Regions from separate parts of the Bilifractor sp. LCP19S3_H10 genome, predicted to be linked through region 2. Evidence: riboswitches for the same ligand, from Rfam matches in the RefSeq annotation. Region 2 holds a riboswitch; each other region holds the start of a gene.
What was found. Region 2 has a riboswitch for cobalamin ahead of ACTQZS_RS12295 (S1C family serine protease). Riboswitches for the same ligand answer to the same signal wherever they lie in the genome.

Region 1 (3,151 bases), on a different contig from region 2:
TCACGCTGCTGATGCGGTAAATTTTTTGTGCTCCCGCTGCTCTCAGATACACCTCTGCATCATTGATTTGTTTTATACCTGCGATATCGATCTTCGTCACAACACCCAGACACGGTTTGGTGAACATCGTCGAAAACTGTGCCGGATACATTGTTCCGTTCTCCGTCGCATCCTGCAGAAAAAGAATGATGTCCGCATCGGCCGATGTGACCATCAGCGCTCCCCGGTATCCCCTCCGCTCCAGGTATTCCCCCGGCGTGTCAATCATCACCTCATGTTCCACGGTGACGGTCTGGGTTTTGTGATACCGGATATCCTCGTTGAAAATTCTCTGGCACAGCGTCGTTTTTCCGGCCGTTGACCGCCCGATCAGCATAATTCTTTTTCTATTCTGATTTGTCATCTGTCTGTCCGTCATGTCCTTGTGATCACCGTGGAAGAAAATCCCATCATGCCGCAGAGAACATTCATGACGTTTTTCAACGCCTCCCCCACAGCCGCAACATCGCCGGTAATCACCAGCGATCCGTTGAAGCGGTCCACAAAGCCGATTTTAATATCCGCAGCCTTCGAAGCCACATCAGCAGCGATCATAGCGCCCTCACTCGGCGTGATCGTCATGATTCCGATTGCGCCCGATGCGTCCAGAAGACCCAGCTTCGAATATAAATCCGCATCCGGGCTGGCGATCACATGCGCCAGAGTAACCTGTTTTCCGGGAACAAATTCCTGGATAATTCTCTCTTTGTTCCCGCCGTTCCCGGCGTTCGATTCAAACATAGCCCCTCCTTCCGGCCTGCATACCGGCAATCATCCCTGGTAAGCTATTTCTTACGCCCTGCCGGTAAACGCCTGACGATAAAGCGTCTTGATATCCTCCAGCGTGACCTCTCTCGGGTTCGATGCAGTGCACGGATCAGCAAGCGCTGCCTTTGCCATCTCATCCAGCTGTGCATTAAAATCATCTTCTGTGACACCTGCCTCTGCGATTGTCGCCGGCATGTTCATTTTCTCCATAAAGCGTTTTGCAGTGCGGATCAGCATCAACGCGCTCTGACGCGTTCCCACGCTGTCCATGCCCAGCTGCGCGACGATCTCCGCGTATCGGCTTGCGGCCGGTGTCAGATGGTCATGGCATCCGGCATTGAAGCTCATGACATACGGAAGAAGAATTCCGTTTGCCCGCCCATGCGGAATATGAAAATGCGCACCCATGGCGTGCGCCATACCGTGGTTCAGCCCGAGACCGGAATTTGCGAACGCAATACCAGCCATGCACGAAGCGTTGTGCATGCTCTGCCGCGCGTGAAGGTTCTCGGGATTTTTATACACTTCAAGGAGGTTGTTCTGTAAAAGCTGCAGTGACTTGATGGCCATGGCATCCGTAAAATCATTGTGTTCCCTGGAGACAAAGGCTTCCACCGCATGTGTAAATACGTCAATGCCCGTATCTCCGGTGACCTTCGGCGGCGCGCTGACGACCAGACTTGCGTCCAGTACAGCGATATCCGGCACCAGACTCTCGTCCACGAGCGGATATTTTGTCTGCGTCGTTTTGTCTGTAATAACGGCAAATGTGCTCACCTCGGAACCGGTTCCGCTGGTCGTCGGAATCGCGATGAAGCGGATGTTTTTATATTTTTCATTTACACGTCTCGCGATAAAAACGATCGCTTTCGCCGCGTCGATGGACGCGCCGCCGCCGAGGCAGATGACCGTATCGGGATCCAGCGCCTCCAGCCTTTTGATACCGGCAGTCACTACTCCCAGATCCGGCTCAGCCGCCACATCCGAAAAAACATCGTACTGCTTTCCCGCGCGATCCAGCCGGTCCGTCACATACGAAACCTTTTTGCTGACCGCAAGAAAATGATCCGCTACAACAAACACCTTTTTCATATCATTCACCAGCTGATCGAGCTGATCACCGATCATGATCCTGGTGCTGACTCTGAATTCTCCCATTGCTTCCCCTTTCTTCTGTGTTAAATTAATAGTAAATTTTTACTGTTATTCCGAGACAAAAAAAGCAGCATTTTAAACATACTGTTTAAAATGCTGCATCGCACTTAAATACATATTACCTCATTCTTCTACGGCTTCCTCGCCCGGCAGAAAAACACACTTCCCCCTGCTTCGTATTCACACTCAAAGGAAAGAACGAATACGCAAAGCGAAAAGCCGACAGGAAAATGCGGGTTTATGAAATTGTTGGCATCCTTTCAAAGCGAAAAAGAAAAGGGAAAGCACCGACCGTTCCGCCCGACACTTTCCCTTTCGACATTGCATCCGCCGGATTGATAATTAAGAGAGGTGGCGCAATGTAAAAAAATTCGATGGCGAAGCACTTAACGGTCTTCCCTGTTCATAAAGTACCGGTTCCATTCCATGGACACGGCCGAAAAGCCATCAGCTGCATCGCTGAGGGCAGGCACTCTCCCAGATCCGAGGAGAATTCATGTGCGTTATACACGGGCAGGTCTTCTGACTGCGGCGTCATCACTTTTTCTCACCTTCTCAGGTTTCCCCAATGGCATAAGAGAAAAAGCTAAGCCAACACAGCAACGGCATTGTGCAGGATTCACACCTGCTTCCCTTTTCACCGGCAACAATTTACCGACACCTATGTACCATCAAATTTATGTTGTCAGTTTATAATATTGACAACCTTTTGTCAAGCGTCATGTTTTGTATAATTTTATCAGCTGATTCTGTATATTTTGCCGGATATTTGTCCAAACACCACTGGTTAATAAATCCCGCTCCTGCTAATATAGGATGTGCGCAAAGCACGCACATGCTCAGATCTTCTGTTAAAGACCGTAAGCCCCATATGATACATCGTGCCACATACAGTATCAGCTGCGGATCGCTCCGTACTTCGCCGCTAAGATACAACAGAAGATTCATGACTCATGCAGCAATGATACAGCAACCATGACGCAGCAACTATGATACAGCACAATGATGCAGCAGCAATGACGCGGCAGCAATGATACAGCACAAAAATATTAACAACGAGGTTATTTCACAAATGTCATCATCTGATTCCAAAGCAATTACCCAAAACAAAAGAACCGCCAGAAATGAGATCGATATGATCCACGGCGGCCTGGCAGGGAAAATCATGCTCTTCGCGCTCCCGATCGCT
Region 2 (3,151 bases):
TCGGTATACTTTCCGTTATCCGATCTCTGATAGGTGATGGTCACGGTGTCGCCCGATTTATGATATCTAAGCTGCGTTGTCAGATCGTCTGTTGTGGAGACGGATGTTCCGTCAATCGCTGTGATGACGTCCCCCTTCTGCAGTCCTGCCTTTGCCGCCGGGCTTCCGTCCGGAACACTCGTCAGACAGATGCCTTCCGGCATGCTGTATACCTGAGCGTACTGTTCGGTTACATCCGCCGTGGAAACGCCGAGATATCCTCTCTTATCATCACTGTAAGTCGTCTTTGTGGTTTCATTCATGAGCTTTTCAAGAATCGACTCCGCCTTTGCCGTCGGGATTGCGTATCCCATGTTGTCGACGGAAGCTTCCCCGCTCGAGGAAGAACTCTTCGCCTCATTGATACCGATCAGCTCACCCTTCATATTCAGAAGAGCACCGCCGGAGTTGCCCGCGTTGATCGCGGCATCGGTCTGAATCAGACCGGTTGACTGCGTCGTCGTGCTTCCGTCCGAGAAGCTGAGATCACGGTTCAGGGCGCTCACATATCCGGAGGTTACAGACTGTCCATATCCGAGAGCATTACCGATGGCGACAACCTGATCGCCAAGCTGTACATCATCGGAATCGCCGATGGTAATCGCCTTGATCTGTCCGAGAGTATCATCACTCAGATCACTCTTTTTGACTGCTACCAGTGCGAGATCATTGTCCGAATCCGTGCCCTTGATCTGGCCTTCCACAACAGAATCATCGGAGAATCCTACAGAAATCGTCGTCGCGCCGTCGATGACGTGGTTATTGGTAGCAATCAGAACCTCATCATCCGTAATTCCGACGATGACACCTGTTCCTGCGCCTTCCACCTCATACTGCTGCGATCCGCCGAAGAAGCTCTGCATCTGTTCTACCGACATGGTTGAAATCGTAACCATGGAAGGCATCGCCTTTGCCGCCACCTCCGAGACAGTCAGATCTCCACTTGAAGAGGAGGATGACGATGTGCTGCTCTCGCCGGAATCCGAAGCCTTTGTCAGTGTAGCGGTCTGTGTCGCAGCCGATGCCGAGGTTGAAGAAGAAGTTGTATTCAATGCCGAGGCTCCGGCATTTACACCATAGGTCACGGTTCCGGCGATCAGTCCAAAGACAAGCGCGCTGGCGATTACTGTTCCCCATCTGTGTCCGCTCCCGTTCTTCTTTGCCGCTCTTGCCAGCCTGCGGCGTTCCTTACGGTTCAGCTTCTTATCCTCGTTCCCGTTCTGCTGAAAATCATTCTGTCCATTGTTGTTGCTGTTATTGTCGTAATAGCCGTTATTGAATTCACTCATAATATTCACCCTTTCACCATTCTCCGCCGCCTGGTCCGCAGAGCTTTTGAATTCCTGCCTGATTTCTTCGTTTCGATATTCATAGGATTCGATATTCATTCGATTCGATGTCCATTCGATGTCCATTCGATTCCATATCCATTCGATTCGATGTCCATTCGATATTCAGCCGCTTCGTATCAAACCCTGCGACGTTGAAATTTCCCTTTGTTCTGTATATCTTCCTTACGATTTATATAGTATCGAAACTCTGTGATCTAATTTTGTGAATTCTGTGTCTCATTTTTGATGAGATTGTGATGAAAGTGTGATGCTTGCCATATGTGCATTTTCTGTCCCGGACCGCAACGCACCGATTCGGTCCCGGCAGCTTTTCCGGTTCAGGTTCAACTGATAATAAACGTATAGTACGAGGCCGGATCATTCACGTTCACCGGACCGTGCTATAAAAAACAGCCTGACTTATTACAAGCCAGACTGATCTCTGTTATTTATCCACTGACAGGACATTTTCCCTGCACATCCGCTCAATAAGTCGTTAAGTAAGATGTCGGAGAGGAGAAAGTATCCTGGCTTAAGATCCCTGCGCCGCGCAGCCTTCCCGGTCTCCCAGTGGCATTCTGCACAGCACTCCCTTCTACAGTGGCGATACCGCATCAGCTTTTACTGATTTCCATATCAACCAATCCGCAATTATTCTATTTTCGATGGACAGATGTCTCTTCTTAACAAGACATGCCTCTTTTTAGAGGTATTTCCATACAATTCAGACAAATCCGTCTTTGAAAGAGTACCATAGATTACTCTCGCTAAAAAGCTTATCATATTGATATCCAGTCATCAATTTTTTTGATGGCTGCTTCTAGACATCTGGCGCGCTTGAGCGAAGCAAGAGCCCTTGTCTGACTAGTTTTCAGTCCGACAAGGGCTCTTGCAAACAGTCAGGAGTTTGCTTTTCTTAACCAAAAATTGCCAACTCCCAATCATTTATTTTATTTCCAACAGGTATTTGCTGTACTTCCAGGTGCTGGCGCTCCTTTTAAAACCATCACAGTTTCCAGCGCTTCCCCTCTAAGACTGAGCCCGGTAGAGCCACAATCTTCTCCATTCTTTGCCCATCCTGTCCAGCCTTTGTTCTGGACATGAACTCTGTAATAAATATCATACTTTTCGGCTATATTTCCTGTCAGCTTGATTCTGACTGCCTCCAGCCTTCTTTTCTGGCCGGTAGTTCCGGAGATCTGCCCATTCGTCTTCCATGATCGTTCCCATCCGATATTCTGAAGATGGCTCTGATATGCAATGCCGCCTTCACTCTGTGGCAGGTTCAACGTAAGCTTAACAGCCTCCATCCGCAGCTTCTTTCCGGTTGTTCCGGCAATTTTTCCATCACTGACCGAAGTCATCCAGCCTTTATTCTGTACATGAGTCTGATAACAAACCAGAGGCTCAACATAGGATCCATCAGTGCTTCCTGGTGCCGCTGAACCTTTGGAAAGTATTCTGACACGAATTGCTTCCATGCGGAGACCTTTTCCGGTTGTCCCGGCAGAAGCACCGTTTTTTGCCCATCCAAGCCATCCGTAATTTTGCACATGTACCTGATACCAGATGTCATACTTATCAGCATCGCTGCCTGTAAGACGGATCTGAACAGCCTCCATTCGAAGTTTCTTCCCTGTTGTTCCGGAGATCTGTCCTTCTTTTGTCCAGCCGTTTTCCCATCCACTGTTCTGAATGTGGCTCCGATATTCTGCCTGTACGTCTGCATCGCCAGTGGTACTGAGCTTAATTGCTTCCATCTGCAGGGCTTTTCCAACGGT
Region 3 (3,151 bases), on a different contig from region 2:
CCAGGATGATGATATCCGGTTCCTGGCAGATCGCCCTTGCGAGCAGTACCCGCTGCTTCTGCCCGTCACTGATCGCGTTAAAGTCGCGGTTTCCAATCTCCTGTGCCTGAACCGCCTTCATCGCATCATCGACCTTCCGCTCATCCTCTTCCGTCAGTCGTCCCAACCGCCCCGTATAAGGATATCTTCCGGTCGCGACCACATCGTGACAGGTCATAAGCTCCGGATGCAGACGGTCCGTCAGGACAACAGCCATACGCGAAGACAATTCTCGGAACGAATAATCCGACAAATTCTTCAGATCAAAAACGACCTCTCCCTCCACAAGAGAAAGCTGTCTCGTGATGCTTTTCAATATTGTAGATTTTCCCGCTCCGTTCGGCCCGATCAGTGTAACAATCTCACCGCGCCGGATTCCGATCTCAATATCGCGGATCACAGGCTTCCCGTTATACCCGACCGACAGACCCTCCAGGTGGAGATAATATTTTTCCTCGCTCTGTACCTTCTCCATTTATCTTCTTCCCTTCTGCCGCCGTATCAGCATAAAGATCACGACCGGTGCTCCGAAAATCGAGGTCACCGTGCTGATTTCCAGTTCAGTCGGCGCAAATGCAACCCTTGCGATCAGATCACAGACCATGCAGAAGACGGCGCCTCCAAGAAAGGTGGCCGGGATGACCACGACCGGATTTGCCGTGTTCAGCGCACGCTTGATCAGGAAGGGCACCGCGATTCCCACGAAAGAAATCGGACCGGCAAATGCCGTCACCGTTGCAGAGAGGATGCTGGACAGCAGGATGAGGGCCACACGGAACTGCTTTACATTAACCCCCATGCTCTGCGCGTAGGCCTCGCCAAGCTGAAAGGCACCAATCGGCTTCGCGAGAAGGAATACCAGAGCAGACGCAGCTCCGATGATGATTCCGCCCACCAGGACATTGTCCCAGGTCATACCCGAAAAACTTCCCTGAGACCAGTTGTGAAGATTGGCGATATCCGAATCACTGGCAAATGTAACGAGGAGATTCGTCAGCGCAGTACAGATATACCCGATCATGATTCCTGCAACCAGCAGTGCCGACATATTCCGCACGCTCCGGGAAACCAGCAGGATAAAGCCGGTTGACACAAGAGACCCCGCGAACGCGGCAAGGATCATGGCCCAGGAGGACACCGCTCCGTGCCTGGCCACCACAAGAATCATGAGAAACGCGACAATCAGTTTTGCGCCGGAAGATATTCCGAGCACAAAAGGACCTGCAATCGGATTCTCGAAAAATGTCTGCAGCAGAAATCCGGACAGGGAGAGCGCCCCTCCGAGAATAGCCGCCATCAGAATCCGCGGCAAACGGATCTTCCAGATGATATTCATATCATCTCTTGACCCGCTTCGGAGAAAAACAGCTTTCAAAATCTTATCAATCGAAATATCAACGTTACCGGTATTGATATTGATTACGGTCACGACCAGAAACGCAGCTGCCAGAACGGCAAAGACCGCTGTGTATCGCATTCTCCTTTTCAGATTCTCAGCGTGATAGCTGCTGATTTCATTATCACCCATCATTCGTAAGCATGCCTTTCAACTTCAATGATCTTATACAACAAATCACCCTATACATCGTGCTACACACTGTATAAGCTACGGATTGCTCCGTGCTTCGCACTCCCGCAATCCTACAGGTGACCGACTTCGTCGGTCTGTCGCGGCGTTCGCCCCACCGCTTCACACTTTGTGTGAGCGGATGTGGCTCACTGCCCGCGCATATTCGGATTTCGCGCGTTCGCGCTTCATCCTCATACCTGTTGCCTTCGAAATCGCATACAGTCTCTTACACACGCTTCGCGCGTGACGATCCTGTCTGCGTTTTCGAAGAGCTTATACAGTAAAAGGACGAATGCCGAAGCATTCGTCCTGAATAATTAACCTGTCTCAATCGGTTCAGCCGGCAATCCGGCAGCCTCCAGGTCATCAGAATCTGCTTTCTTCGGAAGCATATCTACAAACCTCTCAGCAGTTCTCCTGGCTGACAGCTCAAGCACCGGTTCCTGTCTTCTCATGCTCTAGGACACAATGACATAACGGAATGGTTTGCTGCTCACAGTGACCGGATCGCTCAGGAATTTCACCTGATTCTCTATTCTCATACAGATCCTCTGCACTCCTGCTGTCAGGCATGTGCAGAAAATCGGATGCACTGAAAGGCCTCTCTTCAATTGTCTGCAACGATTATACGATACCGGCCGAAAAGTGTCAAATAAACCGCATCGCGGATATATGCCTTTCCTTCAGCCCTTCAATCATTCCGCCTTCTGCGGAAACTATGTCCCTTGTCCTTATACATATTGAAATCCGCCCTGGTGAGCAGCGCATCAAAGTCCGTAACCTTTCCGCGGCAGACTGCATATCCAATCGCCATACTGATCCCGTTATTTGCTGCGTTCTCACGCATATGCCGTATCAGCAGGCTGATATCCTTTTCCTCCAGCTCTTCCGTCAGAACAATAAATTCATCCCCGCCGGTCCGGAATACATACTTTTCACCTGCGCATTCCTGAAGAACCCGGACTGTTTCGCAAATCAGCACATCGCCGGCATGATGGCCCGCCGTATCGTTTGTGTTCTTCAGTCCGTTCAGGTCAACGGAAATCACTCCAAGCAGACCGTCACCCTTCCACTCGCGGATCTGCCGCTCAAGAGCCCTCCGGTTTCCGGCGCCCGTCATCTGGTCAATCATGCTTTGTTTCTCCAGCTGGTGCACGCTGTTCCTGTTGCGAATCATAATTGCTATGAAATCCGTCAGCGTGGAGAGCAGCACGCTGGTGTTACGGAAGGTGTCCTCCGCCGGATTGATAACCATCGTAAAGCCTTCTGTCTGATTCAGGATCTTCAGCTGCCCGGATATAAAGCTCCGGACATCATGGATTCGCATGGAAAAACCGGGATTTTCCTTCTGAAAGGCATCCATATCACTGACCATCACCACATGTTCTGTTGCAAACCGCATATATAGCGCCCGCAATTCCGAGAGAGGAATACTCTGCAGCTCCTCCTTCAGAGAAAAAACACCAGGTGCCGTCCATTCATAGGTGGCACTTACCGTATTGTCATCACGTTCCTCAAAGATCAGGAAGCGCTCCGATCTCA
Region 4 (3,151 bases), on a different contig from region 2:
CATTTTACGCACATACGGTTTTCGCACCTTCATCTTTCGCGCATTCAGCTTTCGCACGCCCATTTTTCGTGCATTCACATATTCATGCCCATCCCTACGACAGAAGAAGCGTCCGGCACATGCCGGACGCTTCCTCTGTTTTACTGATATGTCTCACTGATATATCTCAGTTTGCCTCAGAAGAACTTGTAACTGTGGCGTCGCTGTCCATTGCGGCCTTTGTATGGCTTACATAGATCTGCTCGATATCCGGAATTCTTCCCATTCCTTCGAGCTGAGCATCTACGCTGTCAAAGAAGCCGGATGCATTGAACTGGCTCTTCCAGGAATCAGAATCATCGCCTGCCATATCGTTATTCGCATGATCACCTGCTACAACCATCAGATCACGCAGAATTACCTTCTTGTATCCCGCGTCATGTACCTTCTGGATAACCGCGGAGCACTCGGTATCTGCCGGCTTGCCCTCAACGGTTCCGATGAATACGTTCTTGTAACCGAGATCATTCATTTCTGTCTGCATCTGATCATAGGTGATATTCGCCTCATGAGAGGTTCCGTGACCCATGAATACAAACGCTGTTCCGTCAGCGGCAGCCGCGTCAAGGCTGTCATATCCTGCCTTCTCTACCGCTGTAGCAGTAAGAATCTTTGCGACGTTCTGCTTGTCCTCGTTTACTACGCTCGTGTCACTTCCTACCTCACCCAGAAGCGGCTCAGCGATTTTCACGGAATCAAATTTATCCGCGTATTTGCTGACGGTTTCTGTCAGCTCGTCATACTCCGCACCATGCATCAGATGGGTCGGCTGAATCAGCAGATTCTTCACGCCGTTGTCCACCGCTCTCTGAAGTGCCTGATCCATGTTGTCGATCACCTCATTATCACGCGCCTGAATGTGATTGATGATGATCTGCGCCGTGAATGCACGTCTTACAGACCAGTCGGGATACGCTGCCTGGAGAGCCTTCTCGATTCCGCCGATATCCTGCACACGGCTGTCATTATAGGAAGTTCCGAAAGAGCATACAAGAATCTCGTTTTCTCCGATTCCGTCCTCGTTGAGCGGATCATCCTTGGAGGCATCGCCGGTATCTCTTCCGAAATAATCCGGATCTGCAAACTCTCCCTCTACCAGAGCCTTCTGTGTATCCGTCAAAGCGTCCCAGGCCTCCTTTGCCGCCTTGCAGTCCTCGTCCGTAGTGTCTGTTCTCTCCTGCACATAGATCTTGTCGATCAAAGCGGCTACCTTGTCCGCTGCTGCCTGATCCGCAGATACAGAGGAGGAAGAAACCGTCTCTACTTCTTCAGAAGAAGAGGCTGCCTCTGTAACCTCCGCTGTCTCTGAAGACGTGGAAGATGCACTCGAAGATGCTGCGGATGCTGACGATGCTGCGCTGCTTGCGCTGCCACATCCGGCAATCATGGACCCGGTCAGAACCGCGGTGCATAATAATGTTACGACTTTCTTTTTCATCATGTTTCTCCTTTTTGTAGAATAATCTATATCAAGGGGCAAAACGCCCTTCGATACCATAGCACAGAACATAAACGAGATAAAACACGCTGCGCGAGTTTTATCTCGCTATCGCGACGCTCGCCGCACACGAATACTTCGCATTCGGCTGCGGCTCACTGTTCGCGTAAAAAAGAGTGACCGCCTTCTCAGAAAGCAATCACTCCGTATCTGCATATAAAAGAAACATCTGCTGAAATCCCGGATCCTCCTGACGGTCACGCTCCATCCAAAGAAACGGTATCCATAACCGCACGCCAAAGAGCGCATATCTGCAAACCAGCCGGATCACACCAGAACTCACTGATGCAACCATCAATATTCTTATGCAAACAGACTCTGCTTTCATCGGAAGCAAATCTATCGTCTTCTCAGCAGGTTTCCTGACTTGCAGCTCAAATGCCTTCCTGCGCCTTCTCATACTCCGTTGACCGGAATACAATGGACAATGCATCTGGCTCACTGCTTACAGTGACCGGATCGTTCAGGTATTTCACCTGATTCCCTATTACCCTCCATAAAAGCGGCACTGAAAAGATATGTTTTAAAGACTTTTTCTATTATATGAAATCAATTACAAAATGTCAAATCGATCCAATAAATGATTGACCGGAAATCATCTTCTTCAAAAACCGGATATGCTCCGGCTCTGTCCCGCAGCAGCCTCCGACAATCCTGGCGCCGGCATCTGTCAGCATCTTCATCTGAGACGCAAAAGCTTCCGGCCCGAGACTGTAAATCGCATTCCCCTTCTCGTCAATCTTCGGCATTCCCGCGTTTGGCTTCGCGATAATCGGAATACTGCAGTTCTTAGCCAGATATCGGATGATGCTCTCCATCTGATCCGGTCCGCTGCAGCAGTTCAGTCCCACTGCTACGGCGCCCATCGCCTCCAGAACGGCCGCGGCATCAAAGATATTTCCGTCAAAAAAGCACTTTCCATCCGCGTATACGGAAAACGTGCACATCACCGGAAGATCACAGACAGACGAAACCGCATCCAGCGCAATCGAAGTCTCATCCGCCGACATCATCGTCTCGATTACAAAGAGATCCACGCCGGCATGATACAGAATCTCTGCCTGTTCCCGATAGATCTCGAAAATTTCCTCATAGCTGGCATCTCCGCCAGCGGAATCCGGCACCATTCCCGTAGGTGCCATATCTCCCGCTACCAGAACACGGCCCTTCGACACCTCCTGTGACAGCCCGAGCAGCTTTTTGTTCATCTCTTCGGTCCCGTCCGCAAGTCCGAAACCGCCCAGAACCTTCCGGTTTGCGCCAAACGTCGGCGCGTAAATCACATCCGCTCCCGCTTCGATAAATTCTCTCTGAAGATTTTGAAGCACCTCCGGATGCTCCAGAACCCAGGCCTCTGTGCTGATTCCCTTCGGCATCCCGCGCAGCGTCAGATTTGTGCCTGTTGCTCCATCAAGACAGACGATCTTGCTATCTGTAAGTTCCCTGAATTCAGTTTTGTTCATGATTAGCCTCACTTTATAGACATTGTGGTGCCCCGCTTACAGGCAGTCGATAGATGATGAACGAGATAAAACACGCTGCGCGAGTTTTATCTCGCTATCGCGACGCTCGCCGCACACGAATACTTCGCATTCGGCTGCGGCTCACTGTTCG

Region 1: linked by a shared signal. The riboswitch ahead of ACTQZS_RS10230 (1-propanol dehydrogenase PduQ) and the one ahead of ACTQZS_RS12295 (S1C family serine protease) in region 2 are both predicted to bind cobalamin.
Region 3: linked by a shared signal. The riboswitch ahead of ACTQZS_RS00620 (FecCD family ABC transporter permease) and the one ahead of ACTQZS_RS12295 (S1C family serine protease) in region 2 are both predicted to bind cobalamin.
Region 4: linked by a shared signal. The riboswitch ahead of ACTQZS_RS01525 (sirohydrochlorin cobaltochelatase) and the one ahead of ACTQZS_RS12295 (S1C family serine protease) in region 2 are both predicted to bind cobalamin.

The regions. Positions count from the first base shown of each region.
Region 1 is NZ_JBQKFT010000012.1:51,164-54,314, reverse strand. It holds gene ACTQZS_RS10240 (EutP/PduV family microcompartment system protein) at 1-403, opposite strand, end outside; gene eutS (ethanolamine utilization microcompartment protein EutS) at 415-780, opposite strand; gene ACTQZS_RS10230 (1-propanol dehydrogenase PduQ) at 832-1,965, opposite strand; cobalamin riboswitch at 2,458-2,642, opposite strand; gene ACTQZS_RS10225 (MATE family efflux transporter) at 3,035-3,151, shown strand, end outside.
Region 2 is NZ_JBQKFT010000018.1:10,452-13,602, reverse strand. It holds gene ACTQZS_RS12295 (S1C family serine protease) at 1-1,454, opposite strand, end outside; cobalamin riboswitch at 1,871-2,067, opposite strand; gene ACTQZS_RS12290 (hypothetical protein) at 2,321-3,151, opposite strand, start outside.
Region 3 is NZ_JBQKFT010000001.1:148,161-151,311, forward strand. It holds gene ACTQZS_RS00615 (ABC transporter ATP-binding protein) at 1-514, opposite strand, end outside; gene ACTQZS_RS00620 (FecCD family ABC transporter permease) at 515-1,570, opposite strand; cobalamin riboswitch at 2,000-2,191, opposite strand; gene ACTQZS_RS00625 (EAL domain-containing protein) at 2,301-3,151, opposite strand, start outside.
Region 4 is NZ_JBQKFT010000001.1:369,025-372,175, forward strand. It holds gene ACTQZS_RS01525 (sirohydrochlorin cobaltochelatase) at 167-1,477, opposite strand; cobalamin riboswitch at 1,873-2,065, opposite strand; gene ACTQZS_RS01530 (homocysteine S-methyltransferase family protein) at 2,101-3,000, opposite strand.